DNA from 2 places in the Micromonospora sp. NPDC005237 genome. Region 2 is predicted to be linked to the other one. Evidence: predicted binding sites of a transcription regulator. Region 2 holds the regulator's gene; the other holds the start of a gene.

Region 1 (7,851 bases), on a different contig from region 2:
GCTGGCGGCCGAGGCGCCCGGTGAGAAGCTCGCCAGCGACCTGGCCCTGCACCGCTCCGTCAAGATCGTCGACTTCACCGGCTCCACCGAGTACGGCGACTGGCTGGAGACGCACGCCCGGCAGGCGTCGGTCTACACCGAGAAGGCCGGGCTGAACACGGTGGTCATCGACTCCACCGACGACTTCGCCGGCATGTGCCGCAACCTCGGCTTCACGCTGACCCTCTACAGCGGGCAGATGTGCACCACCTCGCAGAACATCCTCATCCCCGCCGGTGGCATCGAGACCGACCAGGGCCACAAGAGCTTCGACGAGGTGGCCGGCGGGATCGCCGCGGCGGTCGGCAAGCTGACCGCCGACCCGGCCCGCGGCGTCGAGCTGACCGGCGCCATCGTCAACGACGGGGTGCTGGAGCGGCTGGCCGAGGTCACCAAGGTGGGTGAGCCGGTCCTGGAGTCACGGGCCGTGGCCCACCCGGCGTACGCCGACGCGGTGGTGCGTACCCCGACCATCGTGAAGCTGGGCGCGGACGACGCCGAGACGTACGGCCGGGAGTGGTTCGGGCCGATCTCGTTCGCCATCGCCACCGACTCCACAGCCCACAGCCTGGAACTGCTGCGCCGGACGGTCGGGGAGAAGGGCGCGCTCACGGCGGCGGTCTACTCCACCGACGAGGCGGTGCTGGACGCCACCGAGGCGGTGGCGGTCGAGGTCGGGGTGCACCTGTCCTGCAACCTCACCGGCGGGGTCTTCGTCAACCAGTCGGCGGCGTTCTCCGACTTCCACGGCAGTGGGGCGAACGCGGCGGCCAACTCGGCGCTGACGGACGGGGCGTACGTGGCCAACCGGTTCCGGATCGTGCAGTCGCGGCGTCACGTCTGATCTTTGGTTGCGGTTGGGGGTTTCCGGGGCAGCCCGCCCCGCTCCGGGCGGTCAGGCTTGATCCCTGCGCGGGGCGGGCTGCCCCGGAAACCCTCACGTGGACGCGGTTGTCGCTGACGCGTCCGGCTTTTAGACATCACCGGGGTTCTGCCTTGGGATGGGTTCTCTTGTTTCTAGGCTGTTCGGCGCATCTGTAGTTCGTTCAGGGCGGGGATCGTGGGGTGGGGGACTCGCACGCCGGTGTCGGTGAAGCCCAGCCGCCGGTAGGCCCGGTAGGCGCGGTCGTTGCCGACCACCACCTCCAGCAGCAGCTCCGGTCGGCCGCAGGCCCGGGACCAGGCGGCCACCCCGTCGATCAGCTCGCCGAGCAGCCCGCTGCCCCGCCAGGCCGGCGTGACGTACACGGCGTAGATGACGGTCAGCCCCGGCTCGTTCGGCGCGACCGTGCCGCCGGCGTGCCCGACCAGACGGCCCCCCGGGTCCGCGACGAACTGCGCGTTGTGGGGGCCGGCCGACGTGTACGCCACCCGCGCGGCGAACTCGCCGTGCGGTCGGGCCGCCGCGTCCGCCACGGTCTCCAGGAAGGCCAACGGCGCGTCGGCGAGCATCTCCAGGCGCAGTGCCCGCATCCGGGCGGCGTCCTCCGGCCGGACCCGGTGGATCTCGGCCTGCCGAACGGCGGCTGAGCCGATATCGGTGGTCATGTCTGCATGCCTACCACAGGGGCGGGAGCTGCCTCGGGGCGTGCCCCGCCCCGCCGCCGGGCCGCCGGGCGGCGAGCCGGGACCGGTCGTCCGCGGCCCGTTCCGGTCCGGCCCCCGGGCCTGGTCGGGTCGTCCGAGAATACGCCCGATTTGGGGTCGTGCGCGGCCGTCACTCCTCGTGTAGCGTGCGATTTCGGTCACCCTTTCAGCGGCCGTCGTCGATCGCTGAGGCGGTGCTCCGAGGGCGTCCGGCCGTGCCGCGCGCCCGGGCAGGCAACGCTGCGCAAGAGTGAGGGAAGTGCACCGTGGCACAGGGTTCCGTGAAGTGGTTCAACGCCGAAAAGGGCTACGGCTTCATCGCCGTCGACGGCGGTCAGGACGTGTTCGTCCACTTCTCCGCGATCGAGATGGACGGCTACAAGGCGCTGGACGACGGCCAGCGGGTGGAGTTCGAGATCGCCCAGGGGCAGAAGGGCCCGCAGGCGGAACACGTACGCGTCATCGCCTGAGCGAATTCCCGACCTTCCCGCTCGCGGATCGCCCCCGATCGGTTGGCGGGTCGGGGCTGCGGTGCGGACGCCCAACCGGGAAGATCGTGAGCCGTTCCAGCAGATGCTGAGGAGGGTTCATGACCGACCAGTCGCCCCCACCCACCACGCCCTCCGGGCCGGGTGAGCCGGGCCCGTCCGACCCCACCTCACCCGTCTCCGGCGGCGCGGCCCCGGGCACGCCACCGGCCTCCGGCGCAGATCCCGGGCCGCCACCCGGACACGACCCCGGCCCTGCGATGCCGCCCGGATACGGCCCCGGCCCTGCGATGCCACCCGGATACGGCCCCGGCCCTGCGATGCCGCCTGGATACGGGCCGCCACCCGGCCCGATCCCCCAGGGTTGGGGGCAGGCCGGTCCGGCGGGTACGCCGGATCCCACCGCGCAGGGCGGTTGGGGTCCGCCGGCTGGGCCGCCGCCCGGTTGGGATCCGGCGCAGGGCGGTTGGGGTCCGCCGGCTGGGCCGCCGCCCGGTTGGGATCCGGCGCAGGGCGGTTGGGGTCCGGCCGGTGCGCCGCCGCAGGGCTGGGCCTATCCGCCCACCGGCGGCTACCCGCCCGGGGTGGGCCCCTACGGTGGGCAGCCGTGGTATCCGGGGGCGCCGGTCGGCTGGTACCCGCCGGGTCACGGGTTTGATCCGAACGACGCCCTGGTCACTCCGCCCGGTGCCGGCATCGGGGCCTGGTTCGAGCGGTGCGGGGGCGCGCTGCGCCGGGGCTGGCGGCAGTTGGTGCCGATCATGCTGCTCACGCAGGTCTTGCCGGCGGCGGTGCTCTCGGTCATCTCGCTGGGTGTGGACCCGTCGCCCGGCTGGGAGGCGCAGGCCGAGATGGATCCGGCGGCCGGACTGCCGGACAACTTCGCCGCCACCCTGGCAACCCTCGTCGCCGTGCTGGTCGGCGGCAGCCTGCTGATCGGTCTGGTGCAGGCGGTGGGGTGGGCCGCCGGCAGTTGGGTGATCACCCAGCAGGCGACCGGCCGGCCCGCCAGCCTGGATGCGGCGCTGCGGTACGGCCTGCGCCGGGCGCTCGGCCTGTGGGGCTGGACGTTGCTGGTCAGCGTGCTCATCGGTATCGGCTTCTGCTTCTGCGTCCTGCCGGGCATCTATCTGGCGTTCGCGTTGAGCCTGGCCGGCCCGGTCTACCTGTTCGAGCGGCAGAACCCGATCGGCCGGTCGTTCGGGATGTTCCACGCCCGGCTCGGGCTGCTGCTCGGCCGGGTGGCCGTGGTGGGCGGGGCTGTGATCGTCGGCACCGTGGTTCCGGGCTTCCTGGAGTCGGTGGGCACCGGCGCGTTGGGCACGGACCCGTTCGCGTCCCCGGGCGCCGCGGTCGGGGTGGTGGCGGTGATCGGTGTCGCGGCGCTGCTGGCGCTGCCGGCCCACCTCGTCCAGTTGATCGGTCTGCTGGTCACGTACACCGAGCAGCGGGCCCATGAGGGGCCGGTGAACAGCGCCGGACTGGCGGCCGAACTCGGCTGAGCGGCGTCATCGTGCTTGCACTCGGCAGGTGAGAGTGCTAAACAAGTCATTGGCACTCGCGTACCGTGAGTGCCAACGGTCGGGACGGTGGGGCCAGGTTGCCCAGGCGTGGAGACGCCGGGGCGGCACATGGCCGGTCGTCGCGGGCTATCCGGCCCGGCCGGAGGACGTCGTCGTCGCCTGGTGGCGGCGTCCCAAGGTGCGTAAACCAGGCGGCCCATCCGGGACACACACTCGGGTGGCCGTGAGTGTCCAGGAGGACAACGCCGTATGGCAAAGATGATCGCGTTCGACGAAGAGGCGCGCCGCGGCCTCGAGCGGGGCATGAACCAGCTCGCTGACGCCGTAAAGGTGACCCTCGGCCCGAAGGGCCGCAACGTCGTGCTCGAGAAGAAGTGGGGTGCCCCCACCATCACCAACGATGGTGTGAGCATCGCCAAGGAGATCGAGCTCGAGGATCCGTACGAGAAGATCGGCGCCGAGCTGGTCAAGGAAGTCGCCAAGAAGACCGACGACGTCGCCGGTGACGGCACGACGACGGCGACCGTCCTGGCCCAGGCCCTGGTTCGCGAGGGCCTGCGCAACGTGGCCGCCGGCGCCAACCCGATGGCCCTGAAGCGGGGCATCGAGGCTGCGGTCGCGAGCGTCTCGGAGGAGCTGTCCAAGCTCGCCAAGGACGTCGAGACCAAGGAGCAGATCGCCTCCACCGCCTCCATCTCCGCTGGCGACAGCACCGTCGGCGAGATCATCGCCGAGGCGATGGACAAGGTCGGCAAGGAAGGCGTCATCACCGTCGAGGAGAGCAACACCTTCGGGCTGGAGCTGGAGCTCACCGAGGGTATGCGCTTCGACAAGGGCTACATCTCGGCCTACTTCATGACCGACCCGGAGCGCATGGAGGCCGTCTTCGACGACCCCTACCTCCTGATCGTCAACAGCAAGATCTCGTCGGTCAAGGACCTGCTTCCGATCCTGGAGAAGGTCATGCAGTCGGGCAAGTCGCTGCTGATCATCGCCGAGGACATCGAGGGCGAGGCCCTGGCCACCCTGGTCGTCAACAAGGTCCGGGGCACCTTCAAGTCCGTCGCCGTCAAGGCGCCGGGCTTCGGTGACCGCCGCAAGGCCATGCTCGCCGACATCGCCATCCTCACCGGTGGCCAGGTCATCAGCGAGGAAGTCGGCCTCAAGCTGGACGCCGTCGGCCTCGACATGCTGGGCCGCGCCCGCAAGGTCGTGGTGACCAAGGACGAGACCACCATCGTCGACGGTGCCGGCGACGCCGACCAGATCCAGGGTCGGGTCAACCAGATCCGGGCCGAGATCGACAAGAGCGACTCCGACTACGACCGCGAGAAGCTGCAGGAGCGGCTGGCCAAGCTGGCCGGTGGCGTTGCGGTGATCAAGGTCGGCGCGGCCACCGAGGTCGAGCTCAAGGAGCGCAAGCACCGCATCGAGGACGCCGTTCGCAACGCGAAGGCCGCCGTCGAGGAGGGCATCGTCCCGGGTGGTGGCGTCGCGCTGGTGCAGGCCGGCAAGACCGCCTTCGACAAGCTGGACCTGGTCGGCGACGAGGCGACCGGTGCCAACATCGTCAAGGTCGCGCTGGACGCCCCGCTGCGGCAGATCGCCGTCAACGCCGGCCTCGAGGGCGGCGTCGTGGTGGAGAAGGTCCGTAACCTCGAAGCGGGTCACGGCCTCAACGCCGCCAACGGCGAGTACGTCGACCTGCTGGCCGCGGGCATCATCGACCCGGCCAAGGTGACGCGCTCGGCGCTGCAGAACGCCGCTTCCATCGCGGCGCTCTTCCTCACCACCGAGGCCGTCGTCGCGGACAAGCCGGAGAAGAACCCGGCTGCCCCGGCGGGCCCGGGTGGCGGGGACATGGACTTCTGAGTCCAGTTCCGACACACCGAACGGGGCGGGCCGCTGACGCGGTCCGCCCCGTTCGTCGTCAGGTGGGCAGTGGGCGCTGGTTGCGGCGCTTCTGCGCCCGGTCGTACGGCGGGAGCAGCTGGATCGGCGCGTCCACCATCTCCTGCGGTTCCTCGGTCAGCCGCTCGCCGTCGGTGGTCATCTCGGCAAGTTGCTCGGCGTCGCCGTAGTCGAGCCGGTCGAACGGGAGTTGGCCGGGCAGTTCGCCGACCGGTTTCCAGGTGATCGGCGGGCCGTCCTCGGTCTGGTCGTCATCCGTGGTCATGGCTGCCTCCTCTACCGAAACGGTAGGGGGCGTCGATGGGTAATGCGGGCGAATGGACTCATGTCCCATTTGCCCTCTCACGTCACCGGTAGGGTCCGCCGGTACAGGAAGAAGACCCGCTCGATCCGGGCGCCCGCGCTGCCCGAGTAGAACGGCACCGGCCCCACCCAGCCGATCTGCGCCTGGTCCACCCCCGCCGCACGCTGGTCGCGCAGGCAGCGTCGCAGCAGCACCCCGCCGATGCCCGAACCCTCGGCGGCGGGCGCGGTGCCCATCGGCCCGAACCAGCTCGGCCGGGACGACCCGTAGGCGGCGAAACCCAGCACCTCGCCGGTCCGCTCCGCCAGGTGGCAGCCCGCCCCCGCGCGGCCCACCGACCCGGCCAGCTCGCCGTCCCAGGCGCCACCGAAGGTGGACCGGGCGAACGCGGCCAGCGCCGGCAGGTCCGCGGGCTCCGCCCGGCGTACCGTGATGCCCTGCCCAGCCAGCCGTTGCTCCGTGGCCTCCGTCGACCGCAGGGCCGGTGACTCGTCGTACGACAGGTCCGCCGTCATGTTCCAGGCGGTCCGGTCCTGGTGGTAGCCGAGCGCCAGGGCGGCGCACACCGCTGGCGTGTACCGCACGTCGATGCCCGGCCAGGCGTAGTACGGCGGGTTTCCGGCGAGCAGCACCTCGGTGACGCCGCGCTCGGCGAGTGCCTGCTCGGCCCGCGACAGCAGCGCGCGGCCCACCCCTCGGCGGCGCTGCCCGGGGAGCACCGCGACCAGGTCCACGTGCCCGATGCCCACCTCGGCCGGCGACACCGAGCAGAGCAGCACCCCGACCAGGTCGTTCCCCCGGTACGCGCCCAGCCCGACCACCGCGCGGTCGGCAGCGGCCCGGGTCCACAGCACGTCCACGATGGCGGCCGCCTCGGCGGCGTCCTCGGGCAGGTCGAGCGCCTGCGCGCAGAACCGCGCCACGGTGGGCGCGAGGTCGGGGCTGAGTTCGGCGACGGTGATCTCGGCGTCCATGGTCGCCGACCCTAGATCACCTGCTGGCGGTGACCGGCCCCGCCCTCGTTCACCCCCGGGCGGCGCGAACGGCTGCGTACGCGTCGACCTGGCCGGCGCCGGTGACGTTCGCCGGGCCGCCGCAGGCGTCGGTGGGGTTGTCGGAACGGTACGTCGGCTCGGCCGGCGTCGCGGTGTCCCGCAGGATCTGCCGGGTCCTGGTCAGGTCCCCGACCAGCGCCGGGTTCGCCGACCACATGAGCGCGACCACTCCCGCCACCTGCGGGGTCGCCATCGACGTGCCGTCCAGCGCCGCGTACCCGCCGCCGGGCATGGCCGACACCACGCCCACCCCGGGCGCCAGCACGTCCGGTTTGCCCGTGCCGCCCGGCACCGGCCCGCGTGAGGAGAACTCGGCCACCCGCCGGTGCGCGTCCACCGCGCCCACGGTCAGCACGTTCGCGTACGGCGCTGGCGGGTCGTCGATCGACGCGCACCACGGGCCGGTGTTGCCCGCCGCGGCGACCACGAAGATCCCGGCGGCGTCCAGCGCCGTGGTGGCCGGAAGCAGGGCCTCCCGGTCGCAGCCCTCGATCGCCGGGCAGCCCCACGAGTTGGTCAGCACCTGCGGGGCGCGCTCTGGCCGGCCGTCGGTGAACGGATCACCGCCGGCCGGGAAGGGCGCCAGCATGAACTGAAGGCAGTCCAGGTAGTGCCCCGGGCTGCCCAGGTTGCGGTCCAGGTTGACGCAGCCCACCCACTGCGCGTCCGGCGCCACCCCGATGCCGTCCCGCCCGACCGCGCTGCCCACCGTGTGGGTGCCGTGCCCGCCCTGGTCGTTCGGCGTCCGGGTGCCGTCCCACGGGTCGTACCAGGAGTCGTCCCCGCCACGGAACCCGGCCCGCAGCGCCGGATGGCCGCCGTCCACACCGGAGTCGGAGCTGCCGACCACGATTCCCCTGCCGGTCACCCCCAGCTGGGACCAGACGCGGTCCGCGCCGAGCTGACGGATGTTCCACTCCGGGCCGGTCGGCGCGGGCGCGGTG
Region 2 (7,851 bases):
CCATCGTATCGGGTCAACGCGGGCCGCATCGCGCCCATTTCCGCTGGCCGCGATCAACTCCCGGCCCGGAAGTCGTACCGGTCGAAGGTCTCCTGGTGGCGGGTGAACCGGTAGGTCGCCCAGTGCATCCGGACCACCGTCCGAGCCTCGTCCCGGGTCAGCCGCAGCAGCTCGCCGACCTCCCGGCCGGAGACGGTCCGGAACACGTCCGGCCGGTCCGGCAGCGGTGCGAAGACCGCCGGGGGGCGGCCGGCCGCATCCCCGGCCCCGCGCGCCCGCAGGGCGCCGTCGTGCCAGGAGAAGACGTACTCGAAACCCTCGCCCCACCAGCGGCCGAGCACCCCCCGCAGGGCCGCCGGAGCGGGTGCGCCGGGCGTCCACGGCTCGATGTCGGCGGGATCGTGCTCGACCGCCTCGGTGAGCAGCCGGTGCGGCAGTTCGAGCAACTCGGCCGCCGTGCCGGACGAGCCGAGCACCGCGGCGCCCATCGCGCCGGCCGTGCCGTCGCCACCCCGCCGGCCGTACACGCCGGCCAGGAAGCCGGGCATCGCCCCGTCGTGCCCCACGTGCACCACCCGCTCGCCCTGCGGGACGAGGATCAGGCCGAGCCCGAAGCCGGCGCCCCAGAGCGTCTCGTCGGTCGTGGTCAACGGCCAGCGCATCTCGTCCAGGGTGCCCGGGGCGAGCACCGCGCCGGCCGGGTCGAGCGCCGCCGGGTCGGCGAGGAACGCCGCCCAGCGGGCCATGTCGGTCGCGGTGCTCCAGAGCTGGGCGGCCGGGCCCACCGCGCCGAAGTCGGTCGGCGGCTCCGGGTGCGCCTCGTCGGAGTACGCGTCGACCAGGTAGCCGGTGGCCGCCGAGGGCCGAGGGGTCACGGTCGTGTCGGTCAGCCCCAGCGGCGTCAGCACCCGCTCGGCGAGCACCTCCGCCCAGCTGCCCCCGCGCAGCCGACCGACCAGCAGGCCGAGCACGGCGAGGCCCAGGTTGGAGTAGTGGAAACGCCGGCCGGTGGGCAACACCCGCTCGGCGCGGTCCAGCCCGGCCACCAACTGCTCGGCGTCCGGCGCGTTCAGGGTGTCCCAGACGTCACCGAACGGCTCGCGTTGCAGGCCGCCGGTGTGCGACAGCAGCCGGCGCACGGTCAGCTCGCCGTGTGCGGGAAGGTCCAGGTGCCGGCCCACCGGGTCGTCCAGGTCCAGCAGCCCGTCGTCGCGGCACCCGAGGGTGAGCACCGCCGTGAAGGTCTTGGTGACCGAGCCGATCCGGAACTGGGTGCCCGGACCCAAGGGGCTGTCGGTGCCGGTGCCCCCGACAGTGCAGCTCCACAGCGGTCGGTCGGCCCGGTGCAGCGCCGCCGACACCGCCGGCACCCGGGCGTCGGCCTGCACCCGGCGGACCAGCCGGCCCAACCGGTCGTGCGCGTACGGGCCGGCCGTCACGCCAGGTCCCGGGCGAGCATCGGGCCGAGCGGCGTGCCACCGAGCAGGTGTGCGTGCGCGTGGAACACCTCCTGCCCGCCGTACACCCCGGTGTTGAACATCAGCCGGAACCCGTCGCCGAGCAGCCCCTCGTCATCGGCCACCGCGGCGGCCGTGGCGAGCACCGCACCGGCCAGCGCCGGGTCACCCTCGGCGAGCGTGGCGACGTCGGCGTAGTGCTCCTTCGGAATGACCAGGACGTGCACCGGGGCCTTCGGGTCGATGTCGCGGAAGGCGAGCGTGGTGGCGGTCTCCCGGACCACGGTGGCCGGAATCTCCCCGGCGACGATGCGGCAGAACAGGCAGTCGGATCCCATCGGGGCAGTGTAAGGACGCGGGGCACGGCTGAGGCAGGATGGCCGGCATGACGGATCGGGCGGTACTGGTGACCGGTTCCTCGCGCGGCATCGGCCGCGCGGTGGTGGAGGCGTTCGCCGCCAGCGGCGACCGGGTGGCCATCCACCACCGCGACTCCGGCGACGCGGCCGAGGAGCTGCGCGCGGGCCTGCCCGGCTTGGGGCACGTGGTGGTCCGCGCCGACCTCACCGACCCGGACGCGGTCCGGGCCATGGTCGACCGGGCCGCCGAACTGCTCGGCGGGCTGGACGTGCTGGTCAACAACGCCGGGACGTACGGCGACCGGGACGACCCGCACCCGATCTTCGGCGCCTCCTACGAGCAGTGGCAGCGGCGCTGGCGGCAGGTGCTGGAGACCAACCTGACCGGGGCCGGCAACGTCATCTGGTGCGCCGCCCAGCACCTGCGCGAGCGTGGCGGCCGGATCGTCAACGTGTCGTCCCGGGGCGCGTTCCGCGGCGAGCCGCACCAGCCGGCGTACGGGGCCAGCAAGGCGGGGCTCAACGCGCTGGGCCAGTCCCTCGCCGTGGCCCTCGCGCCGTACGGCATCACGGTGGCCACCGTCGCGCCGGGCTTCGTGGCGACCGACATGGTCACCGAGTACCTGAGCGGTGCGGAGGGCGCGGCGATCCGGGCGCAGAGCCCGTTCGACCGGGTGGCCCGGCCGGAGGAGATCGCCGCCGCGGTGCACTGGCTGGCGTCCCCCGAGGCCGAGTGGGCCTCCGGCACGATCGTCGACCTCAACGGCGCCTCCTACCTGCGCACCTGACCACCCGCCAGCCCGCGCCGCCACCGGCCAGGGCCTCCCGCCTGCTCATCACGTCCTTTGCTCTGCTTCAACCACCGCAACACTCAACGGCCGAAACTGTTGCGTCAGTTGAAGCAGAGCAAAGGACGCCGACAAGGTGGGATGCCTGGGTCGGGGCACGAGTCACCACAGCTAGCGGTGGGACTACCAGCGGCCGAGGCGGGTGGCGAGCACGCTGAGCGCGGCCACGCCGGCCGTGGAGGTCCGCAGCACCTCCGGCCCGAGGCGTACCGGCCGGCCGCCGGCCTCGCGGAAGGCGGTCAACTCGGCCGGGGCGATGCCGCCCTCGGGGCCGACGACCAGGACGATCTCGCCGATGGAGGGCAGGTCGGCGGTGGTGAGCCGCTCCTCGGCCTCCTCGTGCAGGACGAACCCGGCGGCGGCGCCGGCGATGCGGCGGGCGACCGTCGCGGTGGACTCGTCCGGCGCGCCGGCCACCACCGGCAGCCAGGGCCGGCGGGCCTGCTTCGCCGCCTCGCGGGCGGTGGCGACCCACTTCTCGCGGGCCCGTACGCCCCGGTCGCCGCGCCACTGGGCCACCGAGCGCGACGCCGCCCAGGGCACGATCTCGTCCACCCCGACCTCGGTCATCGCCTGCACGGCCAGCTCGCCCCGGTCACCCTTGGCGATGCCCTGCACGGTGACGATCCGGGGTACGGGCGCGTCCGCGTACCCCCGGGAGGTGACGGCGACCTCCAGGCTGCCCCGGCCGACGGCGGTGACCACGGCGGCGGCCGTGCCGCCCCGCCCGTCGGCGAGCAGCAGCTCCTCGCCGACGCGCAGCCGCTGCACGGTGGCGGCGTGGTGCCCCTCGGGCCCGTCGAGGGTCAGCGCGTCGCCGGTGGGCAGCGCGTCGACCAGGAAGAGCGGCGCGGACACGTCAGGCGTGGCCGTTGAACGCGTCGCGCATCCGGGAGAAGAAGCCGCCCTGCTTGGTCAGCTCGGCGACCTCCTCACCCCGGGTCTTGGCGAAGTCGCGCAGCATCTTCTCCTGGTCGGGGTCGAGCTTGGTGGGCGTCCGGACGTCGAGGTGCACGTAGAGGTCGCCCCGGCCGGTGCCGCGCAGGTGCGGCACACCCCGGGCGCGCAGCCGCAGCGTGCTGGCCGGCTGGGTGCCGGCCTTGACGTCGACGGTCTCCTCGCTGTCCAGCGTCTTGATGGTGAGCCGGGTGCCCAGCGCGGCGGCGGTCATCGGCACGGTGACCCGGCAGTGCAGGTCGTCGCCCTTGCGGGAGTAGACGTCGTGCGGCCTCTCGTGGATCTCCACGTAGAGGTCACCGGCGGTGCCGCCGCCCGGGCCGACCTCGCCCTGCTGGGCCAGCCGGATCCGCATGCCGTCCTCGACACCGGCCGGGATCTTGACGGTGAGCGAACGGCGGGTGCGCACCCGGCCGTCGCCGGCACAGGTGGGGCAGGGGTGCGGGATGGTCGTGCCGTAGCCCTGGCAGACGGTGCACGGCCGGGCGGAGACCACCTGGCCGAGGAAGGTGCGCTGCACCGACTGCACCTCGCCCCGACCGCCGCACGCCTCGCAGGTGGCCAGGTGGGTGCCGGCTGCCGTGCCGGCGCCCGAGCAGGTGGTGCAGAGCACCGCGGTGTCGACGGTGATCGGGGCCTCGACGCCGAACGCCGTCTCGTGCAGGTCGAGTTCGAGCCGCAGGATCGCGTCGGCGCCCGGCCTGGTCCGCGGCCGTGGGCCACGGGCGCCACCTGCCGCGCCGCCGAAGAACGCGTCCATGATGTCCTGGAAGCCGACGAACGGGCCGGCTCCGCCCGGACCACCCGGGCCGCCCGCGCCGCCGCCTCCCGGGGCGAGCGGGTCGCCACCCAGGTCGACGATCTGCCGCTTGCGGTCGTCCGAGAGGACCTCGTACGCGGCGTTGATGTCCTTGAACTTCTCCTGGGCCTCCGGGTCCGGATTGACGTCCGGGTGGAACTGGCGTGCCAGCTTGCGGTAGGCGCGCTTGATCTCGTCATCGGAGGCTTCCCGGCTGACACCGAGGATGCCGTAGTAGTCCCTGGCCACTGCGTTCCGTGTCCTCATGTTCGTCTCGCGTTACGCCGACCGGCGGCCGCAGCCGGCCGTCGGCCCTGACTGGTCAGTTCTGGGCCAGCAGCTCGCCCACGTAGCGTGCCACGGCGCGCACCGTGGCGATGGTGCCGGGGTAGTCCATGCGGGTGGGCCCCAACACGCCGAGGCCGCCCACGATGGTGGCCCCCGGGCCGTACCCGGTGCTGACCACCGAGGCGGCGCGCAGGTTGTCGAACTCGTTCTCGTCGCCGATCAGGACCCGGGTCGTGCTGGGCTCGGTCTCGCCGATGAGCTTGAGCAGCACGACCTCCTCCTCCAGCGCCTCCAGGATGGGTCGCAGCGAGCCCTGGAAGTCGAGTAGGCCGCCCCGGGTGAGGTTGGCGGTGCCGGCCAGGGCGATGCGTTCCTCGTGCCGCTCGACAAGCGTCTCCAGCAGGACGGTGGAGAGGGTGGTCATCGCCGGACGCAGCTCGGCCGGCGCCTCCTCGACCAGCGCCTGCACCAGCGGCGGGGTCTCGGACAGCCGGGCGCCGGCGAGCTTCTCGTTGACGAGCCGGCGCAGGTCGGTGACGTCGTCGGCGGGGACCGGGCCGGGCAGCTCCACCAGCCGCTGCTCGACCCGCCCGGTGTCGGCGATCATGACGAGCATCAGCCGGGTGGTGGAGATCGGCACCAGCTCCAGGTGCCGCACCGAGGAGCGGGCCAGGCTCGGGTACTGCACGACGGCCACCTGCCGGGTGAGCTGGGCGAGCAGGCGTACGGTGCGGTGCACCACGTCGTCGAGATCGACCGCGCCGACGAGGAAGCGCTCGATGGCCCGACGTTCGGCCGGACTGAGCGGCTTGACCCGGGACAGCCGGTCGACGAAGAGGCGGTAGCCGCGGTCGGTGGGCACCCGGCCGGCACTGGTGTGCGGCTGCCGGATGTAGCCCTCCTCCTCCAGCACGGCCATGTCGTTGCGGACCGTCGCCGGGGAGACCCCGAGCTGGTGGCGCTCGACCAGCGCCTTGCTGCCGACCGGCTCCTGGGTGGAGACGTAGTCCTCGACGATGGCGCGGAGCACGGCGAGCTTGCGGTCGTCCAGACCCATCCTCCGCACCTCCTGTCGCACGTCGGCCGGCGGCCCACCCGGGGCCGACGGCCGTCCTGGCACTCGACTGTAACGAGTGCCAGTCTACGTCGGCACCCCCGCCGACGCGATGATCAACGACAGGCCGTGGGTGCGGCCCGCGCCACCTTGCGCGGGCCGATCGGCCCGCGCGGCCGGGCGGTATCGCTCTGGTGCGACGTTGCCGCCGACACCTACCGTGACAGTCATGACTGAACCACCTCGCCCTCCCGGCGCGGGAGACCCCGGCAGTTACCCGCCGGAGCCGACTCTCCCGGGCTCGCCCTCCGCGGCCGAGCCGCCCACCGCACCACTGTCCGGGGCACCCGGCCCGGCCGGCTATCCCCCGGCCGGTGGCTATCCGCCGCCCACCGGTGACCAACCGCCGTCGGGCGGCTACCCTCCGCCAGGTGGTTACCCCCCGCCGGGCGGTTACCCCCCGGGCGGCCCGACTGGCGGCTATCCGACCGGCGGCGCCTTCGGCGGCCCCGGCGGCGGCTACGCCAACAACGAGGACAAGACCTGGGCGCTGGTCGCGCACTTCGGCGGCGCGGCCGGCATGATCATCAGTGGGGGCGTGCTCGGCTGGGTCGCCCCGCTGGTGGCGATGCTGGCCCGGGGCAACCAGTCCCCGACGGTCCGGGCGCACGCCGTCGCCGCGCTCAACTTCCAGCTCATCTGGTCGATCGTCGGCCTGGTCGGCTGGGTGCTCTCGTGCATCCTGATCGGCTTCATCGGCGTCGGGGCGGCCATCATCCTCGGTGCCGTGTTCGGCATCCTCGCCGGCATCAAGGCCAACGAGGGCAGCCTCTACCGCTACCCCCTCTCGGCCAACCTCGTCAAGTGATCCGGGCCGGCCGCTCCCCCGGCCGGTCCGGCGCACCGCCCGCACCGCCGGCCGGGGCGCGGGCTGACCGGCGACGGTCGGTCGCACCTGCCGGCCGGGCGGCGCGTCCGGGTCAGGGCAGCAGGTCGCGGACGACCGCGTCGGCGAGCAGCCGGCCGCGCAGCGTGAGCACCGCTCGGCCGACGGCGTAGTCCCCGGCGGCCAGCAGGCCGTCGGCGAGGGCCCGCTCGGCGCCGGCCCGGCCGGCCGCGTCGAGCACCGCCAGCGGCAGCCCGCTGGCGAGCCGCAGCCGGAGCATCACGTCCTCCATGTGGGCCTCGTCGACGGTGAGCACCTCGCGGGCCAGGCCGGGTGACGCGCCGGAGGCCAGCCGCTGGGCGTACGTCGTGGGGTGCTTGACGTTCCACCAGCGCACCCCGCCGACGTGGCTGTGCGCCCCCGGGCCGAGCCCCCACCAGTCCGCGCCGGTCCAGTAGAGCAGGTTGTGCCGGCACCGGGCCGCGTCGGTGCGCGCCCAGTTGGACACCTCGTACCAGGACAGGCCGGCCGCGTCGAGGGCGGCCTCCGCGGCCAGGTAGCGGTCCGCGGCGACGTCGTCGCTGGGGTACGCCAGCTCGCCGCGCCGCATCCGGGCGGCGAGCCGGGTGCCGTCCTCGACGATGAGGGCGTACGCGCTGACGTGATCGACCCCGGCGGCGACGACCTGCTCCAGGGTTGCGGCGAAGTCCTCGGCCCGCTCCCCCGGCGTGCCGTAGATCAGGTCCAGGTTGACGTGCTCGAACCCGGCGTCGCGTGCCTCCAGGGCGGCGGCGGTGGCCCGACCGGCGCTGTGTTTGCGGTCCAGGATCGCCAGCACCCCCGGGGAGGCGGACTGCATGCCCAGCGAGATCCGGGTGTAGCCGGCTGCCCGCAGCCGCCGCAACGACTCCGGGGTCACCGACTCCGGGTTGGCCTCGGTGGTCACCTCGACGTCGGCGGCGAGCCCCCAGGTGCGGTCGATGCCGTCGAGGATGCGGGCCAGGTCGTCGGCGGGGAGCAGGGTCGGGGTGCCGCCGCCGACGAAGACCGTGTCGACCCGGGGCGGCGGGCTGTCGCCGAGCACCCGGGCGGCGAGCGACAGCTCGGCCAGCACGGTGTCGGCGTACGCCTCGCGGCTGGCGCCCCCGCCCAGCTCGGCGGCCGTGTAGGTGTTGAAGTCGCAGTAGCCGCAGCGACTGGCGC

What was found. Region 2 encodes HrcA, which represses chaperone genes, less so after heat shock. Its sites were predicted from a motif close to GGTTNGCACNCTCNNNNNGAGNGTGCNAACC; they were not measured.
Region 1: the regulator HrcA is predicted to act here: its motif matches at 3,664-3,694, upstream of groL (chaperonin GroEL).

What each region holds. Positions count from the first base shown of each region.
Region 1 is NZ_JBEXHJ010000004.1:243,752-251,602, reverse strand. Features, by position in the region: gene paaN (phenylacetic acid degradation protein PaaN) at 1-883, shown strand, start outside; gene ABZT87_RS13610 (GNAT family N-acetyltransferase) at 1,057-1,587, opposite strand; gene ABZT87_RS13605 (cold-shock protein) at 1,893-2,096, shown strand; gene ABZT87_RS13600 (hypothetical protein) at 2,435-3,616, shown strand; gene groL (chaperonin GroEL) at 3,887-5,509, shown strand; gene ABZT87_RS13590 (hypothetical protein) at 5,568-5,813, opposite strand; gene ABZT87_RS13585 (GNAT family N-acetyltransferase) at 5,891-6,826, opposite strand; gene ABZT87_RS13580 (S8 family serine peptidase) at 6,876-7,851, opposite strand, start outside.
Region 2 is NZ_JBEXHJ010000003.1:687,157-695,007, forward strand. Features, by position in the region: gene ABZT87_RS12050 (serine hydrolase domain-containing protein) at 54-1,439, opposite strand; gene ABZT87_RS12055 (histidine triad nucleotide-binding protein) at 1,436-1,795, opposite strand; gene ABZT87_RS12060 (SDR family oxidoreductase) at 1,843-2,604, shown strand; gene ABZT87_RS12065 (16S rRNA (uracil(1498)-N(3))-methyltransferase) at 2,788-3,522, opposite strand; gene dnaJ (molecular chaperone DnaJ) at 3,524-4,669, opposite strand; gene hrcA (heat-inducible transcriptional repressor HrcA) at 4,743-5,765, opposite strand; gene ABZT87_RS12080 (DUF4870 domain-containing protein) at 5,992-6,630, shown strand; gene hemW (radical SAM family heme chaperone HemW) at 6,743-7,851, opposite strand, start outside.